One region of the Agrobacterium sp. GD03872 genome, then DNA from elsewhere that is predicted to be linked to it. Evidence: riboswitches for the same ligand, from Rfam matches in the RefSeq annotation. Region 1 holds a riboswitch; each other region holds the start of a gene.
The links. Region 1 has a riboswitch for cobalamin ahead of bluB (5,6-dimethylbenzimidazole synthase). Riboswitches for the same ligand answer to the same signal wherever they lie in the genome.
Positions count from the first base shown of each region.

Region 2: another riboswitch for cobalamin. It lies ahead of nrdH (glutaredoxin-like protein NrdH); the one in region 1 lies ahead of bluB (5,6-dimethylbenzimidazole synthase).
Region 3: another riboswitch for cobalamin. It lies ahead of N5D22_RS11880 (DUF1852 domain-containing protein); the one in region 1 lies ahead of bluB (5,6-dimethylbenzimidazole synthase).

Region 1 is NZ_JAOCCY010000003.1:9,221-16,185, forward strand. Features, by position in the region: gene N5D22_RS07525 (NADP-dependent malic enzyme) at 1-1,503, shown strand, start outside; gene N5D22_RS07530 (DUF2865 domain-containing protein) at 1,640-2,755, shown strand; gene bluB (5,6-dimethylbenzimidazole synthase) at 2,959-3,675, opposite strand; cobalamin riboswitch at 3,772-3,955, opposite strand; gene N5D22_RS07540 (TolB family protein) at 4,086-4,916, opposite strand; gene N5D22_RS07545 (glyoxalase superfamily protein) at 5,108-5,485, shown strand; gene N5D22_RS07550 (NAD+ synthase) at 5,681-6,965, opposite strand, start outside.
Region 2 is NZ_JAOCCY010000002.1:11,171-18,135, reverse strand. Features, by position in the region: gene nrdE (class 1b ribonucleoside-diphosphate reductase subunit alpha) at 1-1,413, opposite strand, end outside; gene nrdI (class Ib ribonucleoside-diphosphate reductase assembly flavoprotein NrdI) at 1,401-1,799, opposite strand; gene nrdH (glutaredoxin-like protein NrdH) at 1,812-2,033, opposite strand; cobalamin riboswitch at 2,289-2,513, opposite strand; gene N5D22_RS04000 (nucleoside triphosphate hydrolase) at 2,647-3,276, opposite strand; gene N5D22_RS03995 (ATP-binding cassette domain-containing protein) at 3,273-4,055, opposite strand; gene N5D22_RS03990 (ABC transporter permease) at 4,055-5,137, opposite strand; gene N5D22_RS03985 (sugar ABC transporter substrate-binding protein) at 5,362-6,384, opposite strand; gene N5D22_RS03980 (ROK family transcriptional regulator) at 6,649-6,965, shown strand, end outside.
Region 3 is NZ_JAOCCY010000004.1:174,481-181,445, forward strand. Features, by position in the region: gene N5D22_RS11870 (hypothetical protein) at 1-728, shown strand, start outside; partial or broken gene N5D22_RS11875 (ISNCY family transposase) at 1,261-2,598, shown strand; cobalamin riboswitch at 2,826-3,039, shown strand; gene N5D22_RS11880 (DUF1852 domain-containing protein) at 3,142-4,119, shown strand; gene N5D22_RS11885 (methionine synthase) at 4,145-5,173, shown strand; gene N5D22_RS11890 (YceI family protein) at 5,659-6,225, shown strand; gene N5D22_RS11895 (hypothetical protein) at 6,339-6,506, shown strand; gene N5D22_RS11900 (sigma-70 family RNA polymerase sigma factor) at 6,511-6,965, shown strand, end outside.

The DNA.
Region 1 (6,965 bases):
TTCCTCGGCCTTTCGGCGGCTGGCGTTCTGAAGCCGGAACTGCTGGAGCGCATGGCGGAAAACCCGCTGATCCTCGCGCTTGCCAACCCCAATCCGGAAATCATGCCGGAAGCGGCGCGTGCGGCCCGTCCGGATGCGATGATCTGCACCGGCCGTTCGGATTTCCCGAACCAGGTCAACAACGTTCTCTGCTTCCCCTATATCTTCCGCGGCGCGCTGGATTGCGGCGCAACCACGATCAACGAGGAAATGAAGATGGCCGCCGTGCAGGCCATCGCCGAACTCGCGCGTGAGGAAGTCTCCGAAGTCGCGGCAAAAGCCTATAGCGGCGAAACGCCGGTCTTTGGCCCGAACTACCTCATCCCCTCGCCTTTCGATCCGCGCCTCATCCTGCGCATCGCCCCGGCCGTTGCCCGCGCCGCCGCCGCAAGCGGTGTCGCCGCCCGGCCGATCACCGATTTCGAAGCCTATCTCGATCAGCTGAACCGTTTCGTCTGGCGCTCGGGCTTCATCATGAAGCCGGTCTTCAATGCCGCCAAGGCCGCCGAAAAGAAGCGCATCATCTTTGCCGAAGGTGAAGACGAGCGCGTGCTGCGCGCCGCCCAGGTGCTTCTGGAAGAAGGCACCGGCATTCCGATCCTCATCGGCCGTCCGCAGATCATCGAAACGCGCCTGAAGCGCTTCGGCCTGCGCATCCGCCCGCATACGGATTTCGCCGTGGTCAATCCGGAAGACGATCCGCGCTACCGCGACTATGTCGATGACTATTTCGCCCTCGTCGGTCGCGCCGGCATCAACCCGGAGGCGGCCCGTACCATCGTGCGTACCAACTCCACCGTCATCGGCGCGCTTGCGGTGAAGCGCGATGAGGCGGATGCGCTGATCTGCGGCCTCGAAGGCCGTTACGACCGCCACCTGCGCGACGTGAACCAGATCATCGGCAAGCAGGAAGGCGTGCGTTCCTTCGCCGGCCTCAGCCTGCTCATCACCCAGCAGGGTGCGCTGTTCCTCACCGATACTTTCGTGAATTACGACCCGACCTCCGAGGAAGTGGCGGAAATGGCCATTCTCGCGGCCAAGGAAATCCGCCGCTTCGGCATCACGCCGAAGATCGCCCTCGCCAGCCATTCCAATTTCGGCTCGCGCGATTCCGAAAGCGCCCGCAAGATGCGCCGCGCCCTGAAGATCGTGCAGGAAGCCGCGCCGGAACTGGAAGTCGATGGCGAAATGCAGGGCGGTTCGGCCCTTTCGGAAGCGCTGCGCAAGCGCGCCATGCCAAACAGCGTGCTGACCGGCGAAGCGAACCTGCTGGTCTTCCCGAACCTCGATGCCGCCAACATCACGCTCGGTGTCACCCGCACGCTGACGGAAGGCCTGCATGTCGGCCCGATCCTGCTCGGCACGGCCCTGCCCGCCCATATCCTGTCGCCCAGCGTCACCTCGCGCGGCGTCGTCAACATGGCGGCCTTCGCCGTGGTGCAGGCGTCGCATCCTTCGGTGTGATAGAGGCCGCATTAACGCAATTTTGAACAGGCTGTTGCCGCATTGCGGCAACAGCTTATGTTATCTTCCTGAAACACGGATTTCGTGAAGTATAACGCCCCTGCCACCGGCCGGGGACATCGAACGGATCGAACAATTGACCCGCCGCAGCCGCATCATCGGCCTCCTGATTCCCCTTGTTTTCGTCGCCCCGGCCGCCGCTTTCGCGGATCAGGTCTGTGATACGCTCTACGCGCAGTTGCGCGAGCCGCCCCGCATCGTCGGCAATACGGCCGAGGTGCGGCGTTACGCCAATGCGCTCGCCCGCCAGAACATCACCATCCGCAAAATCAGGAACGACATGCGCGGCTATGGCTGCTCTTCGGGCAGCGTCATCGTCTATGGCAGCCCCAATGCCGGCGTCTGCGCCGAGATCGGCGATGCGCTGGTGGATGCCGAAGCCGAACGCGACGCCATCATCCGTGACCGTGACGACGCCATGGCGACGGCACGTGACAATGATGGCGACATCAGGCGTCAGCGCATCCTCGCCGCCCTCGACGCCAATGGCTGCAACACCGCGCCGCAGACGGAAACGCAATTGCCGCCGCCGCCCGATGTGACGCGTTATCCCGATGCTTTCCGGCAGAATGGCCGGCAAAATGGCGACGGGCCGGGACAGGCGGGGCTTTCTCCCTACCCCAACGCCGCCGCCGAAGGCGGGCTTCGCACACTCTGCGTGCGCACCTGCGACGGCTCGTTTTTCCCGATCGCCTCCAATGCCTCGCCGCTCGATTTCCGCGCCCAGGCGGAGCAATGCGAGAAAATGTGTCCGGGGACCGAGACGGAGCTTTATTTCCACTCCATGACGGATCAGGAAACCGCCGACATGGTGTCTGCCGAAACCGGAAAGCCCTACAGGGATCTGCCGACCGCCTTCGCCTACAGGAACGCCACGGCAAAAGCGCCGGGCTGCGCCTGCAACATGGCCGCCTATCACGAGGAAATGCAAAAGCAGGAAGAGGCCGCCAAGCCGCAGCCCGAAAAGCCCTATTCCGGCATCACCACCATTCCATCACCGCAAGGTGACAGGGCTGAGAAACCCGCCGAACAGCAACAGGCCGCCAAGCCGCCGGAAGCGCCCGTTCCCGAACGCGACTACGATCCGAACGACAGCCGCGTCCGCGTCATAGGCCCGAAATTCCTGCCCGACCAGACGGGCCGTATCGACCTGAAGAACCCGGCGTTGAAGGGTATACAGCCGCAGCAGTGAAATCTCTTCCGCGCTCGTAATGGGGCAAGCGCGCGCCTTGTTTCTTCTCCCCAAGGGGGAGAAGTCCGCGGCAGCGGGATGAGGGGGCAGCGTCAGCGATATTCGGAGAGCTTGCCCCCTCATCCGGCCCTTCGGGCCACCTTTTCCCCGGCGGGGAGAAGAAATCCGCGGCGACGTCCCGCCTTATTCACAGGCCTCCGCTTCTACACCCCGCCCCAGCGGTTGCGAAACACCAGTTCCTCCAGCGGCACACGCTGCCGCCAGCCCTTCACCGCCAGTTCCGGCTCGGTATAGAGCGCATCGACACGCCCAAGGCACAGCCAGGCGACGATTTCGATATGATCGGGGATTTCCAGAATGGCGCGGATGTCGCTATCGTGGAAAATGCTGACCCAGCCGACGCCGACGCCTTCGGCGCGCGCCGCAAGCCAGAGGTTCTGGATGGCGCAGACGGTGGAATAGACATCCGTGCGCGGATTGTGGGTGCGGCCCAGCACCACCTTGCCGCCGCGGGTGGGATCGCAGGTGACGCAGATGCTGAGCGGCGCCTTGCGGATGCCTTCAAGCTTGAGGCTGCGATAAAGCGCCTGCTGCTCGCCCGCAAACATCGCCGCCGCCTCCTCATTGGCGCGGCTGAAGGCCACAAAGGCCGCCTGCCGCACCGCGCCATCGGTGATGAGGGTGAAATTCCACGGCTGCATGAAACCGACCGAGGGCGCAGAATGCGCCGCCTTCAAAAGACGCTCGACAAGCTCGTCCGGCAGCGGATCGGGCAGGAACTGATCGCGCACATCGCGCCGGGTCTCGATGGCGCGGTAGATCGCCTCGCGTTCTTCGCAGGAAAACGGGCGCGCGGGCGAAAGCGCATGATCGAATGGACTGGCCTGCAAGGGATTACCCTCGGACGGATCGGTCGGCATCGTTTAACCCCAACAATGCGGGCGCGCGGACGCGGAAACCATGCCGGTCTTCGCGGCGACAACACGCCTCTTCAGCAACCTGCCGCCGTCCGCGCGGTTCGGTCTATCCCGCCAGGCCGGTCTTCTGACTCGGCTTCATCCACCCCTTTCGCCTTCCCGAATGACTCCAGTGGCTTCAGAAAAAGGGCGTCCGCCTCACAGCGCTGGGCACGTTCCGGTCTTTCACCGGATTCCCGATTCTCCCGCCGCAACAACGGGCACCTGACCGAAAAATCTATGGGCAAAAAAGCTTGCGAATGCAAGTATCTTGGCGGGCGATGCGCAATGTGCCGATGATCCTCCCACACCTTCATCATTCCGGCCTTGGGCCGGAATGATGAAAGGCGGAACTCTCCCTCGTCCTAACCGCATCACTCTACCGGAAAGTACCGCACATAAGCGAATTCGTCCCCATCCGGATGCCAGTTGGGCGAGTTCATGGTGCCCTGCCCGCCAAAAAGCTCAAACAGCATTTCGACATTGCCGCCTTCCATATCCATCAGCCGCACCCGCACATCGAGGTCGCGCGGATGGTCGAAGACGTCACCGTCATAGGAGACGAACACCACCTTGTCACCTCTGGGGGACGGATGTGGAAACCAGTCGCCATAGGGGCTGTCGGTAATGCGCTCGACGAAGGAGCCATCCACCCGCACGCGCCAGACCTGCATCCGCCCGGTGCGGCTGGAATTGAAATAGATCCACTCGCCGTCGGGCGAATAATCCGGCCCGTCATTGCGGCCTTCGCCATGGGTCAGGCGCGTCTCGACGCCGCTCTCAATATCCATGGCGTAGATATCGAAAACCTGATCGCGAATGCCGCAATAGGCGAAGCTTTTTCCGTCCGGCGACCAGCCGTGCCAATAGGAAGGCAGGTTCTTCGTCATCAGCCTTGGCGCGCCGCCCGCCGATGGCAGAAGATAAATGGCGCTCTTGCCGAATTCCACCTTGTCGGAAATGGCGTAGAGCGAACCGTCAGGCGATATGCCGTGGTCGTTGTTGCAGAGCGTCGCAAAGCCGGTATCGACCTTTTCCGGCGACGTATCACCGGCGGGAGACAGGCGATAAAGCAGCCCTTCGCTGTTCAGCAGCAGATATTTTCCATCCGGCGACCAATTCGGCGCTTCGAAGAGATCGGGCGTCTGCCACACCACCCGCATCTGCCGGGTGCGGATGTTGAAGATTTCGATGGAGCTGCGCATTCTGCCTCCCGGGCGTGTCCGTGTCTCGTTCAAAGCGCCCGGCAATGCAGACATTCCGTTTGCATCCGCCATCGCCTCGATTATGATCCTAGGGCGGCAGGCACCGTCCTGCAAATTCAAACCGGAAAAAACGCCAGCGCTCCGGCACCGTCCGCGCCGCTTGCCGTTTCTCCCAGGCCAGAGGTTCCGCGATGAATACCATCGCCGATCACGGCATCCGCTTCGGGCGGATCGCCGCAATGCTTCCTGTCAAAAATATCGAAAAGGCCCATGATTTTTATGTCGATGTACTGGGCTTCGAAAAGACCTTCGAAAACGGCGACCCTGTCGGCTTCATGATCCTCAAACAGGGCAATGCCGAGCTGCACCTGACATTGCAGCCCAGCCACAAGGCGGCGCCCTTCAATGTGGCGCATATGATGGTGAGCGATGTCGATGCGCTGCATGCGCTCTGCAAGAGCCACGGGCTGCGCATCATCAAGGGCCTGCAGGACAAAGATTATGGCCTGCGCGCCTTTGTGTTTGAAGACCACGATGGCAACCGCATCGATGTGGGGCAGGCCATTTGAGATGAGTGGACGGCGCGGGGTTTTCTCCGCGCCGTTTATGGGCTGTCAAAAAAAGCTCCTCACACGCGACGTCATCCTCGGGCTTGACCCGAGGATCCACAATCTCAACCGCATTTGGATCCTCGCCTCAAGGGCGAGGATGACGGAGAAAGGCGGTTAACTCACCCGCCAGAAATCGATGGCGCGCGCCTTCAATCACCGATCCCGGAACCGGTTGGTGATCGGATAACGCCGGTCACGCCCAAAGTTCTTCTTGGTGATCTTCACGCCCGGCGCCGATTGCCGGCGCTTGTATTCGGCGAGATAAAGCAGATGCTCCACCCGGTGCACCGTCGCCACATCATGGCCGCGCGCGAGAATCTCCTCGACCGACATTTCCTTCTCGACAAGGCATTCCAGAATATCGTCCAGCACCGGATAGGGCGGCAGCGAATCCTGGTCGGTCTGGTTGGGGCGCAATTCGGCCGAGGGCGCCTTGGAAATGATATTGACCGGGATCACCTCGCCGGAAGGGCCGAGCGCGCCCGGCGGCACATGGGCGTTGCGCCAGCTGGAAATGGCATAGACCTGCATCTTGTAGAGGTCCTTGATGGGGTTGAAACCGCCATTCATGTCGCCGTAGAGCGTGGCGTAACCCACCGACATTTCCGACTTGTTGCCCGTCGTCACTACCATCGAGCCGAACTTGTTCGAGACGGCCATCAAAATGGTGCCGCGCGTGCGGCTCTGCAGGTTTTCCTCGGTAATGCCCTCTTCCGTGCCCTCGAAGAGATCGGAAAGCGCCGAGAGGAATCCTTCCACCGGCTCTGAAATCGGCACGATATCGTAACGGCAGCCCAGCGCCTTGGCGCAATCGGCCGCGTCCTTCAGCGATTCTTCCGAGGTATAGCGGTAAGGCAGCATGATGCAGCGCACCCGCTCCTCGCCCAGCGCATCGACGGCAAGGGCGGCGCAGATCGCCGAATCGATGCCGCCGGAAAGGCCGAGAACCACGCTCTTAAAGCCGTTCTTGTTGACGTAATCGCGGAAGCCCAGCATGCAGGCGCGGTAGTCCGCCTCCTCGCCTTCGGGAATCTTCGAGAAAGGTCCGCTTTCGCAGCGCCAGCCGTCTGCCGTGCGTTTCCAGTCGGTGACGGCAAGTGTGGCCTCGAACTGGCTCATCTGGAAGGCGAGCGTCCTGTCGGCATTGAAGCCAAAGCTCGCGCCGTCGAACACCAGCTCGTCCTGCCCGCCCAGCTGGTTGGCGAAGACGAGCGGCAGGCCGCTTTCGATAACCTGCCTGAGCGCCACCTGATGGCGCACATCCAGCTTGCCGCGATAATAGGGCGAACCGTTCGGCACCAGCAGGATTTCCGCCCCGCTTTCGGCGAGCGTTTCGCAGACACCCATATCGTTCCAGATTTCCTCACAGATCGGAATGCCGATCCGCACACCCCGGAAATTATAGGGACCGGAAATCGAACCTTCGGAGAAAACGCGT
Region 2 (6,965 bases), on a different contig from region 1:
CACCGAGGGAACGGAAGAGATGTGGCTCATATCCGAAACAGCCGTCAGCGCCCGGATGGAGGTCTCGATGGTCTTGCCGAAATCGGCCGAATCCATCGCCGACGCAATATTGAGTGATCCGAGATTGCAGGAAATATCCTTGCCCATATGGCTATAGGACAGATCGGCGTTGAACTCGCTCGCTTCGCTGACCTGCAGGATTTCCGAGCAGAGATTGCTCATGCTGATGCGGCCGGCGACCGGATTGGCGCGGTTCACCGTGTCCTCGAACATGATGTAGGGGTAACCGCTCTCGAACTGGATTTCGGCGATCACCTGGAAGAATTCGCGCGCCTTGATCTTCTTCTTGCGGATGCGGCTATCGGCGACCATTTCATGATATTTTTCACTGACCGAAATCTCGGTCAACGGCACGCCATAGACCCGCTCCACATCATAGGGCGAGAACAGATACATATCCTCATTGTTGCGGGCGAGTTCGAAGGTGATGTCGGGGATCACCACGCCGAGCGACAGGGTCTTGATGCGGATTTTCTCGTCGGCATTTTCGCGCTTGGTATCGAGGAAGCGCATGATATCGGGGTGGTGAGCGTGCAGATAGACCGCGCCGGCACCCTGTCGCGCGCCAAGCTGGTTGGCATAGGAAAAACTGTCTTCCAGCAGCTTCATGACAGGGATGACGCCGGACGACTGGTTTTCGATCTGTTTGATCGGCGCTCCAAATTCGCGGATATTGGTCAAGGACAGCGCCACGCCGCCGCCGCGCTTGGAAAGCTGCAGGGCCGAATTGATGGAGCGGCCGATGCTTTCCATATTGTCTTCCACACGCAGCAGAAAACACGAGACCAGTTCACCACGGCTCTTTTTGCCGGCGTTGAGGAATGTCGGCGTTGCCGGCTGGAAGCGGCCTGAAATGATCTCATCGACCAGATTGCTGGCAAGCTGCTCATCGCCACGCGCAAGGGCCAGTGCCACCATGCAGACGCGATCCTCGTAACGCTCCAGATAACGTTTTCCGTCGAAGGTCTTCAGCGTGTAGGAGGTGTAATATTTGAAAGCGCCGAGAAAGGTCGGGAAGCGGAACTTCCGGGCATAGGCTTCGTCATAGAGATCGCGGACGAAGTTGAAGGAATACTGATCCAGTACCTCCTGTTCGTAATATCCCTCCGTCACCAGATAATCGAGCTTTTCCCTGAGGTTATGAAAAAAGACGGTGTTCTGGTTGACGTGCTGGAGGAAATATTGCCGGGCGGCCAGCCGATCCTTGTCGAGCTGGATCTTTCCGTTCTCGTCGTAAAGGTTCAGCATCGCGTTCAGCGCGTGGTAGTCCAGAGCCGCATCGAGCGGCTTCTGGGTTGCGGCTGCCGGCTGTTTGGCGTCCTTGCGCAGCGCGCCTGAGGTCAGCGTGTCCAAAATCGTTCCAATCCATGTTTGACATTGGCGACATCTTCCTCCGTGCCGAGAAGCTCGAAGCGATAGAGAAACGGCACCGCACATTTGCGCGAGACGATATCTCCGGCGGATGCGAAAGCTGCGCCAAAATTCGTGTTTCCCGCCGCGATGACGCCGCGAATGAGATTTCGGTTGGAGGGCTCGTTCAAGAACCGGATGACCGGCTTTGGCACGGCCCCTTTGGTGCCGCCGCCCCCATAGGTGGGGGTGACGAGCACATAGGGCTCGGACACATGGGGAACATCTTCCTCAACGCCAAGCGGCAGACGAAACAGACGCCGTCCCAGTTTCAGAAGGAAACGATGGGTGTTTTCGGAGCGGCTGGAATAATAGACGATCAGGCCCATCGCCCCGCCGCCTCAGCTGATCGAGCCGATCATATCCGGCCGGAAACCCGCCCAATGGCGCTCGCCGGCAACGACGACGGGAACCTGCATGTAACCGAGGCCACGGACATGATCGAGCGCTTCAGTATCTTCGGAGATATCGACGATCTCATAGGGGACGCCGATGCGGTCTAGCGCACGATAGGTGGCGGTGCATTGGACGCAGGCGGGCTTGCTGTAAACGGTGACGGTCATAATTTCCTCTCTCGAAGCCGGTTTCGGACACGGCTCAACATTGCCGATTGCAATCGCAATCGGACGGCGATGGTTCTGTCATTAGGGTGGGCGTGCGCGGCTTTTAGCCGCGTAAAATCACTCTCTACGCCGACGAGCGCAGCAACTCAAACAAATGCACTGGCATGACTTCACCCCGAAGCTTGTTCTGGAGGGGGCAGAAAAGGGCGAACGCAAATCATTTGCGCCATACACCTTCCTCCGGACACCCCGCCCGTGGACGTTTGCGCTCAAGGCAGGTCTCCTGACTTGCGGGTCACAACATCTATCCCGGCCTTCCCGAAGCTCTCAGCCCCAGTGACCCAAATCGGAACGATGCTCGCCGCTTACAGTTGCGGGGGCAGTTTCGGCCTTGCTCCGCCATGAAGGCGTTACGCACCGAATTCCCGTCTTAGCTCCCGACCCTTGCGAATCGGAAGAACCTCGAACACCACATATAGTATATGAGGAAATTTTCGCGTCAACGGATAGACATGGGAAAGCCGCGCCCTGTGGATCAAAAAGATTCAACACATGGTCAACAAAGGCTTAACGGCAAGTGCGCCTTGCCCCTCCAGCGCGGGAAAGCGTTAATCTATTCCCAGATATCGATACGGATATCGGCGGGGCGGGCGTTTTCGATCACCCTTTTTCCGTTGGGAAGATCGTTTTCGAAAAGTTTGGCGTGGATCGCGGCCGCATCGAGACCGTAACCCTGCCATCTGTCCCGCAGCCTCTTTTCCAGCACGTCGACGGATGGACCGACAAAGATGGTGAGGTCGAAGCTTTCGGAAAGCGTCGTCCAGGGCGCTTCATTCAGCAGAAGGTAATTGCCTTCAGCAAGGACGAAGCGTGTTTCCGGGGCGATGGCGCGGGCGGAGGCAATGGCGATTTCGCGGGAGCGGTCGAAGACCGGTACCAGAACTTCCTGCCCGCCCTTGCGGACGGCGGAGACAATATCGAGGAACCCGCGCACGTCGAATGTTTCCGGCGCACCCTTTCGCGGCAGCAGTCCGCGTTCCGCAAGAATGCCGTTATCCATATGGAAACCGTCCATCGGTAGAACAGCGGCCGTTTCGCCGCGCAGGCGCAAGGCGTCGCAAAGCGCATCCGCCAGCGTGGATTTGCCGGCCCCAGGGGGACCGGCAATGGCAATGATGAAACGGGATTTGCGCTCTGCCCGCCGAAGAACGTCTTCGACGATCGTCTCGAGTTTAAGCGTCATGCGGCAAGCGTTTCCTTCGGCGCTTCCTTGGCGCCGGTCATGAAGGCGACGGCATCCGACATGGAATAGTCCTTCGGATTGATAACGCACAGGCGCTTGCCAAGCCGGTGGATATGGATGCGATCCGCGACCTCGAAAACATGCGGCATGTTGTGCGAGATGAGAACGATCGGCAGGCCGCGCGAGCGCACGTCCAGAATAAGCTCCAGAACACGTCGGCTTTCCTTCACGCCGAGTGCTGCCGTCGGTTCGTCGAGGATGACGACCTTGGAGCCGAAGGCCGCCGCACGCGCCACGGCCACACCCTGACGCTGGCCGCCGGAGAGGGTTTCCACTGCCTGATTGATGTTCTGGATCGTCATCAGGCCAAGTTCCGACAGTTTCTCCCGGGCGAACTTTTCCATGGCCGGGCGATCCAGCGCCCGGAACAGGCTGCCCTGAATGCCGGGTTTACGGATTTCCCGGCCGAGAAACATATTGTCGGCTATGGAAAGCGCCGGCGACAGCGCGAGGTTTTGATAGACCGTCTCGATGCCCGCCTTGCGCGCCTCTATGGGCGAGCGGAACTGCACGGGCTGGCCTTCCAGCCGTATCTCCCCCTCATCGGGTGTCACCGCACCGGAAATCGCCTTGATGAGAGAGGATTTACCCGCACCATTGTCACCGATGACGGCGAGGATTTCGCCCGGATAGAGATCGAAATCGGCATGGTCGAGGGCGGTCACGCGGCCGTAGCGTTTGACGAGATTGCGTGCCGTGAGAATGGGTTCTTTTGCCATCAGCCTGCTACCTTTCTGATCCACTGGTCGATTGCGACAGCCATGATGATGAGGACGCCGATCAACAGATAGGTCCATTGCGGGTCTGTTCCGATAAGCCTGAGGCCGAGCGAAAAGACGCCGACGATCAGGGCGCCGAAAATCATGCCCATGATGGAGCCGCGCCCGCCGAACAGCGACAGGCCGCCGATAACCACTGCGGTAATGGATTCGATATTGGCGAATTGGCCGGCGGTCGGCGAAACCGAGCCGATGCGGCCGATCAGGGCCCAGCCAGCAAAGGCGCAGATAAGGCCGGACAGCGTGTAAACGGTGGTCAGCATGCGCTTGACGTTGACACCGGCAAGTTCGGCGGCATCCGGGTCGTCACCGACAGCATAAAGGTGGCGGCCCCAGGCGGTGCGGTTGAGCACATACCAGAGCAGGGCGACGAGCAGAACCATGGCGATGACGCCATAGGTGAAGACCGCGCTACCGACACGGATATTAGCGCCGAAGAATTGCAGGATCGGCGCCTGCTGGGCAATATCCTGGGCGCGGATCGTCTCGTTTGCGGAATAAAGGAAGTTGGTCGCCAGCACGATCTGCCACATGCCGAGCGTGACGATGAAGGGCGGCAGGCGCATGCGCGAGACCAGTACGCCATTGATGAAGCCGCAAAATGCGCCGACGGCAAGACCACAGAGAATGGAGAGTTCCGCCGGCAGACCGTAACGGAAGGTGAACTGTCCCATGATGACGGAGGACAGGACCATGATCGCGCCAACCGACAGATCGATGCCCGCCGTCAGGATGACCAGCGACTGCGCCGCGCCGACAATGCCGACGATGGCGACCTGCTGCAAAATAAGGGTCAGCGTGAAGGCCGAGAAAAACTTGCCGCCGAGAAGCAGGCCGAAAACAATCAGCGACAGCACCAGAACGATAAGCGGAACGGCCGCCGGGCTGGAATGGAGAAAGTGCTGCAGTTTTTCCAGCACACTCTTGTCATGCGTATCGAAAGCGGCGACCTGCGTCGAACTTCCCGAAAGCACTTTTTCAAATTCATTATGCGGCTGAGCCCGCACCGGCTGATCGCTCATGGATTTTCCTCCCGATCGCTCCATCACATCAGCCCTGATACCGGGCCTGCCTCCAAAGAGAATGATGTGTAGATTTCAAAGTGTTGTGAAGCGGCCTGTGCCATCCCCGCAGGATGCGTGACGCGCTCGTTTGTTCCTTTGTCCGATCCCCCGGATCGTGCCTGAAATCATTCTGGTCCAAGGGCGGGGGCACGAATGCCCCCGCGGGTTTCAACGGCGAGGCATCAGCCCCAGCACTTGTTGAGACCTTCCTTCGTATCGATGGACTCGAGACCCTTGACCGGCTTGTCGGTTACCAGCGTCACGCCGGTGTCGACGAAGTTCTTGCCTTCGGTCGGCTTCGGCTTTTCGCCCGTGTCGGCAAACTTCTTGACGGCTTCCACGCCAAGCGCCGCCATCAGCAGCGGATATTGCTGCGAGGTCGCGCCGATCACGCCTTCCGCCACGTTCTTGACACCAGGGCAACCGCCATCGACGGAAACGATCAGAACATCCTTTTCACGGCCGACCGCCTTCAGCGCCTCATAAGCGCCGGCTGCCGCAGGTTCGTTGATGGTGTGGACGACATTGATGGTCGGGTCCTTCTGCAGCAGATTTTCCATCGCCGCCCGGCCGCCTTCCTCGTTACCATTGGTGACATCATGGCCAACAATGCGCGGATCGTTTTCATCGCCGATCTTGTTGATGTCCTTCACGTCGATGCCGAAGCCCTTCATGAAGCCCTGGTTGCGCAGCACATCCACCGTCGGCTGGGAGGGGGTGAGGTTAAGGAAAGCGATTTTCGCATCCTTGGCCTTGTCGCCGAGGCTGCCGGCAGCCCATTTGCCGATCAGCTCACCAGCCAAAAGATTGTCGGTGGCGAAGGTGGAATCGGCGGCATCGACAGGTTCGAGCGGCGTATCGAGGGCGATGACCAGAAGACCGGCGTCGCGCGCCTTCTGCACGGCCGGAACGATGCCCTTGGTGTCCGATGCGGTGATCAGGATACCCTTGGCGCCATCGGCGATGCAGGTCTCGATGGCGGCTACCTGGCTTTCGGAATCACCGTCGATCTTGCCGGCATAGGATTTCAGCGTCACGCCCAGTTCCTTTGCCTTGGCGGTCGCGCCTTCTTTCATCTTGACGAAAAAGGGATTGGTGTCGGTCTTGGTAATGAGGCAAACCGAGGTATCGGCTGCAGATGCGGCGGAAGCGAAAGAAACGCCAAGCGCAAGCGCGCCCAGAAGAGCGGAAACAGTGGTCTTCATGAGATCCTCCCAATGGATATTTGAGCACCGTGACGGTTACCCGACGATCTCGTCTCCTCCGAGAACAATGATCGTTGACCCAGATGGAACCATCAAAGGAAACGGCTGTCAATAAATAAATCCGATTGAATTATTAATTCCGTATGGCATTCTAATATGCGGCAGGGAGGAATATCGCTGCGTCATTTAACGTTGCGATAGCAAGATTGCCATAAAGCCTGCTTTGTCGGTCGCGGCGGACATTGCGGGCGGGAGGATGACATTATGAGACAATCTGTCGAGACGGCGCCGCCAGCGCCGCTCACCACCATGGATATAAGCGGCGGCGCCAACCAGATCGGGGTGCGCGCTTATAACGAACGGCTCGTGCTGTCTCTCGTCCGCCGTCACGGCGGACTGTCAAAAGCCGAAATATCAAGACTTTGCGGCCTCTCGGCGCAGACCGTCTCTGTCATCATGCGTTCGCTTGAAAAGGACGGGCTTCTCATTCGTGGTGAAAGGCTGCGCGGCAAAGTCGGCCAACCGTCGACGCCGATGCGGCTTAATCCCGACGCTGTCTTTTCTTTCGGCGTGAAGATCGG
Region 3 (6,965 bases), on a different contig from region 1:
ACCATGTACTCAGAGAAAACTTCATGCAAAAGCACTGGCCGCATGGCTGGTCCTATTGGGACAAGTGCTCACCGGAAGCAATCCGGTATGCATGTAAGTATCTTCTCAAAGACCCTGCGGACGAAGAACAGCAGGGTTGGGGGCCTATGCCCTCCAAAAAACCGCCGCTAGGCCATTATTACTTTCGCCAGTTGGCGGAGCAATATCTCGAACAAGGTCTCTCTCCGCAGAACCTGTTCTATAGCTTCCCCGATGTGCGCCGCGTCCCTAGGACCACGCGCGCCAAAACGCAAAAGCAGTTTCGGGAAGCGGCCAAGCCGGTTCAGTTTCACATGACCGGGAAAACGGCGGAAAACTTCCTGCAATATTTCATCGACATTTGGGATGAAAAGCATGGTGATCTCCCTCCTCGCAGTGAGATCATTTGGGACTTCCTCGATACCGGCGCGACGCCGGTCTACGATGAATTTCTTTATTCGGAGCATCGCTCCAAGGGGCCTGTCCCTGTCGCCCCGCCGTTTGAAGGGGCAATTGTGCAGTTTTGCGAGAAAGCAAACTGCTACTTTACCGCCACGGCTGGTGTCCGGCTGTGGTTCTCAATCGATGAAGAGGGAGATGCCGGATGGCACGTAAAAATAAAACCAAAAAGTCACAACCCCTACGAGACAGAACGCTTGTGGCGGCTCGCAGGGTTTCAAACCCACGTCCCGACAGTCCCCGATCTGTAGGGCCTGCTCTCGCCGTTACGGTGAGGCGTGTAGCGGAACCAGCCCTTAGGGCTTCGGTGAAGCTGAAAACGCCCAGGACGAAATATGTCGATGTGAAACCGTCGATATCGGACCGTCCACCATCTGGCTATGCTGCGCCCGTCGCTGCTAAAGCCAAAAAACCAGTCATCACGGAGAAACACCGCCAACAATCAAAACTCAATCTGTCGCCTACACCTGAGCCTGACGCAAGGAAGTCGTCTGAAAAGGCGCGCGAAAACAATGTGTGTAAGAAGCGACCAGATAGCAAAAAAGCGGCCCGCTCCAAGGGCGGGGGCGGTGGTCGAAAACAGTTCGTTCCGTGGTGTTAATAAAGTGTTGGAAAGTTCATTATAATGGTTGACGAGTTACCCCAAATCAGGTCACATAGATTATGTAACGTGGGTTACTCAAGTGTATGAAAATACACTGTCACTAAACTGCTGAAATTCCCTATTCTATCTTATGCGATTATCCATTGTAGCGCCCATTTAGTAATGCGACACTTGGGCCAGATAGAAACGTGCTCTGCATCAGCCGAAGCCAGATGCATCGGCTGTTAAATGCATATGAGAGCGATGGCATGCCCGGTCTCGTCTCAAAGAAGCGCCAACAACCAAGCAACCGGCGTCACAGCGAGGATCTTCGCAACGCCGTTCTCGATCTGGTCAGAGAACGGTATGCCGATTTCGGTCCAACCTTGGCTCGCGAGAAGCTGATTGAGCGGCACCAACTGGCCATCGGCAAGGAAACGTTACGCCAGTGGATGACCGAGGCAGGCATCTGGATATCTCGGAGAGAACGCAAGAAACGTGTCTTTCAACCACGCGGCCGGCGCGATTGCTTTGGCGAGCTGGTGCAGATCGATGGATCGCATCACTGGTGGTTCGAGAGTCGCGGACCAAAATGCGCCCTTCTCGTCTATATCGATGACGCTACCGGCAAGCTGCTACATCTGCGCTTTGCGGGATCCGAGAACACTTTCGATTATCTGCACGCGACAAAGGCCTATTTGCAGCAATGGGGTAAACCGCTGGCTTTTTATAGCGACAAGCACGGCGTGTTTCGCTCTACGCACGCTTCGGAGAAAGATCGAACCAGTGGGCTGACGCAGTTTGGACGCGCACTCTATGAGCTGAACATCGACATCATCTGCGCCAACACTCCACAGGCCAAGGGCCGGGTTGAACGGGCCAATCAGACCCTGCAGGATCGATTGGTCAAGGAGCTGCGGCTCCGCGGTATCGATACGATAGACGCTGCCAACGATTACGCGCAGGAATTCATTATCGATTTCAACGCTCGTTTCGGTAAACCACCACGTAATCCGAAAGACATGCACCGTCCCCTCGCCGCCCATGAGAACCTCGACAGTGCCATGTGCCGCAAGGAGGTCCGCACGCTCTCGCAATCCCTGACGTTGCGCTATGACAAGGTGATATTCATTCTCGATCCGACGGAACGGGCAACATCACTGGCGGGTCAAAAAGTCATCGTTTGCGATTATCCGGACGGCCGCCTGGAGATCATGCACGAGAGTTTTACGCTGCCTTATAGGACGTTCGACACGCTTCGCTCCGTTCACCGGTCGCCTGTGGTTGAGAACAAGAGACTGGATGACATGCTGTCACTCGTTGCTCAGATGCAGGAAGGTCGCGATCTAAAACGGAGCAAACGTGGTCCGCGCCGAACCGGACAGGTCAACAGCATGTTTGATATCCCGGACGGCAGCCAGAGCAATGGGTATCAAAAACGCGGACGAAAGCCCGGACGACGGACAGATTTCATGAATGATCCGGAGGTGATTGCGAGAAGGCAGAAAGCGCTTGCGCGAATGGAGGCGGCTGAATAAGGCCGCTATCGGCCCAAAGCGGACATCGCGCAGGGTCACATCCGCCTATCTGAACTGAGCCGACTGTCGGCGATTTATCTTTAACTAGCGACCGGCCAAGGCTGCGCGTGTAACAGTCGTGTGTTAATGCCGCATGCAATCCATCAGATCAGAGCTTGCGGCCGCGCTATGGATTTAACGATATAAAGATATCGTTATATGATGTTGACCGACGTCTCACCTTGCATTATGGTCGGGATGCCTAAGGTTCCCCGGTCGTTGCATGCAGCGTACTGGGGCTAAGAGGGAAGTCGGTGCTCCGTGTCATTCGGAAATGCCGACGCTGCCCCCGCAACTGTAAGCGGCGAGCCAAAGTCCACCATGTCACTGGTTTACCCCGGGAAGACGGACGGAAGCGATGAACCGTGAGCCAGGAGACCTGCCTTTGGCGAAGTAACGTCCACGGGCGGGGTGTCCCAGTGTGCCGTAGCAAAGGCTGCATCATCGCGGCCTGTCTTGCTATGCGTCCGCAGATCCATGCCCCCCACTCCATAGGGGCACTACATGTCTCAGACCTGCAGTTTCACGATCACAAGCGTACCCTTCGACGAGGATTATCGTCCTTCGGAACATACGCGCATCACCACTAATTTCGCAAACCTGGCCAGGGGCGAAAAGCGGCAGGAGAACCTGCGCAATGTCCTGCGGATGATCGATAGCCGCTTCAACGCCCTCGCGCATTGGGACAATCCCAAAGCGGACCGATACTCGGTCGAGCTGGAGATCATTTCAGTCGAAATGAGCCTGGATGTTCATGGCGAGACATTTCCTCTCATCGAGATACTGAAGACGACGATCATCGATCACAAAACCGGTGAACGTATCGACGGCATTGTGGGGAATAACTTCTCCTCCTATGTGCGCGACTACGACTTTAACGTCGTGCTGCCTGAGTATAACAAGAGCCTGCCTGCCTTCAGTATTCCGGCCGACTTCGGCGACCTGCATGGAAACCTTTTCAAGTCCTTTCTGCAGTCGGATGCCTACCGGTCGCAGTTTCGCAAGCCGCCGGTCATTTGCATCAGCGCCTCCACCAGCAAGACCTATTACCGGACCGAAAATCATCATCCGGTCATGGGCGTCGAGTACCGGCAGCATGAGTTCTCGCTCACCGATGAGTATTTCGGGAAAATGGGATTGCAGGTTCGCTATTTCATGCCCGCGGGCAGCGTTGCGCCGCTGGCCTTCTATTTTGTCGGCGACTTGCTGGGCGATTATTCCAATATCGAACTGATCGGCGTCATCAGCACGATGGAAACGTTTCAGAGGATTTATCGCCCTGAAATCTACAATGCCAACGCAGCCGCTGGGAATTTTTACCAGCCCAATCTGAAGCACCAGGACTATTCGCTGACCCGGATCATCTACGACCGCGACGAACGCAGTCGCCTGGCGGTGGATCAGGGCAAATTCACCGAAGAACACTTCATCAAGCCATACCGCGCCGCCCTTGAGCAATTCCTGGCTCAATGCGCCGCCTGATCAACACTGGAAACAGGTCATCATCATGAAGAAGCTTCTCCCCACATCGACTGCCGGCAGCCTGCCGAAACCTTCCTGGCTTGCGCAGCCCGAAAAACTGTGGTCGCCCTGGAAACTAGAGGATGAGGAACTGCTGGAGGGCAAAAGAGATGCCCTGCGCCTGTCACTGGACGATCAGCAACAAGCCGGCATCGACATCGTCAGTGATGGCGAGCAAACGCGCCAGCATTTCGTCACGACTTTCATCGAGCACCTCGATGGCGTTGATTTCGAAAAACGCGAGACCGTCAGAATTCGCGATCGCTATGATGCGAGTGTCCCGACAGTCGTCGGCACGGTCTCTCGCCAGAAGCCCGTTTTCGTCGAAGACGCCAGATTTTTGCGTCATCAGACCAAACACCCCATCAAATGGGCATTGCCGGGTCCGATGACGATAATCGATACGCTTTTTGACGACCACTATAAAAGCCGTGAAAAGCTCGCCTGGGAATTTGCCGGTATACTCAACGCGGAAGCAAGGGAACTGGAGGCTGCCGGCGTTGATATCATCCAGTTCGACGAGCCTGCCTTCAACGTTTTCTTTGACGAAGTGAATGACTGGGGCATTGCCACTCTGGAAAAGGCGATCGAAGGGCTGAAGTGCGAGACCGCCGTCCATATCTGCTACGGTTACGGCATAAAGGCAAATACGGATTGGAAAAAGACCCTCGGCTCAGAGTGGCGGCAGTATGAAGAAACTCTCCCCAAACTGCAGAAATCCAGCATCGGCATGATCTCCCTCGAATGCCACAACTCTCATGTCCCTATGGACCTTCTGGAGCTTGTTCGAGGGAAGAAAGTGATGGTCGGAGCCATCGATGTGGCAAGTGACACGATCGAAACCCCGGAGGAAGTCGCCGCCACGTTGCGCAAGGCGCTCAAGTTTGTCGACGCGGACAACCTTTGCCCGTGCACCAATTGTGGCATGGCCCCTCTGTCTCGCCGTGTGGCAAGAGGTAAGCTGAATGCTCTGAGCGCAGGAGCCGAGATCGTCCGGAAAGAGCTCGCTACGTAGCTTGTCGACGATCGAAAACTCGGGTGGCGGATGCTCGCTGCCACCTTCCATCATGGCATATGTGGGAAGACTATTGGATTGCTTTGGCGCCGCAGCGCCGATCAACCTGAAGGCTTCGGCGGAAGTCCGCTGTTGGCGCAAAGCAGTCACCACAACTGAGGAAGCTAAAGCCGAAGAGGGAGTTCCATCATCCGCCCCCTCCCTACCCTTGCAACCCCGGCCAGCCGGTCCGGTCGGGGGCTGACCGTCAGCGCAAGAACGCGACCAGTGTCGCATTTCTAACGGGCCAGCGGCGTCGCATCTCTAATCAGCTTTGACAGCCATTGTGAGTGACGAAACCACGCCCTGCAAGATATCCGCTCCCCGCGCCATCAAAGCAAGTCCCGCCCATCGGGCAGGATTTTTACGATCTGACTGAACCGGGCGGATTAAATCTTTTCCTGTGGTGTTTTTCTGAGTGCGACCGTTCATAAGGAGCTCGCGCCGTGAAACATCCCTATCTCGTCAGTCTCTTCATCGTGATATTGGCCGGTTCGCCGGCGGCCGCCAATCCGCTTTCGACCGCGGCCGGGCGTTATCGTATCGATCCGGCCTCTCATATAGGCTTTTCAATTGCCCAGGTTGCCGGCCCCGGGATCAAGGGCACAATTCCCGATATATCCGGACGCTTCGACATCGACCCGGACCAGCCGGCCAAATCCTATGTGGAAATCAGCCTCAACCCTTCCAGCGTCCGGACGGGGCAAGAACGGGTGGAGGATTTCCTGCGGTCCAGCGCGGTTTTTAATATTGCCGTTTATCCGCAGATTGTCTTCCGTTCCAGCCGCGTCACGCAGGACGGACCTCGCAGCGCGATGGTTGAAGGCATATTGACGGCCAGAGGCATATCGAGACGCGAGACGTTTCACGCCACATTCGTTGACCAGCAGAACGGATCCGTCACCTTCCACGTTACCGGCAATATTCCCCGCATGCCTTATGGCATGGGTGTCGGAGTGCCGCTCTATTCGAATATGGTTGCATTCGACATCGATTTGAAAGGCGTGCGGTAAAAGGACAACCGCATCAAAAAGTCCGGCGGGATTGGGATTAAGTACCGCTAGCCGGTGTTCTGTCTGGTGTCGGGCAATATTGTCCGATCCGTTACCGCCAAAGGGACTATTTCATGCGTGCACATCATTTCGTTCTGACCGCCCTCGTCGAGCCATATGCCGGTGGCGCGTTGGTCTGCTATGATGGATGTGCGAAGAAATGGGCGTGTCGCCGGCAGATGGACTGGCAGCCCGGCGATGTCGCGGGCGAAGGCGGCGTCTGCCGCCCTGCCAGGGAATAGCACCATGGCGGATTTTCTCGACGAGATTACAAATTGCATCCCGGCGCTTCGACGCTACGCGAATGCGCTGACGCACGACCGCGACACTGCTGACGATCTCGTTCAGGACTGTCTCGAAAGAGCCATCCGCAAGAAGGCATTGTGGAAGCCGCGGGGACCGTTGCGTCCGTGGCTCTACCGGGTGCTTGTCAATGTCTACCGCAACAATCTGCGCAGCCGGAATCGCCGCCCCTCGCAAATCCCGATCGACGATGTGGCGGAACAGCTGTTCGTGCCGGCGGCGCAGACGGGCCGGATAGCGCTTGCCGAAATGGCCCGCGCCATTGAACAGCTGTCCAGCGAGCACCGCGAGGCCCTCCTCCTCGTCGTCGTCGAAGGTCTGAGTTACGCGGAAGCCGCCGACGTTCTTGAAATTCCGCTGGGCACCCTGATGTCCCGTCTCGGGCGGGCCCGGACGGC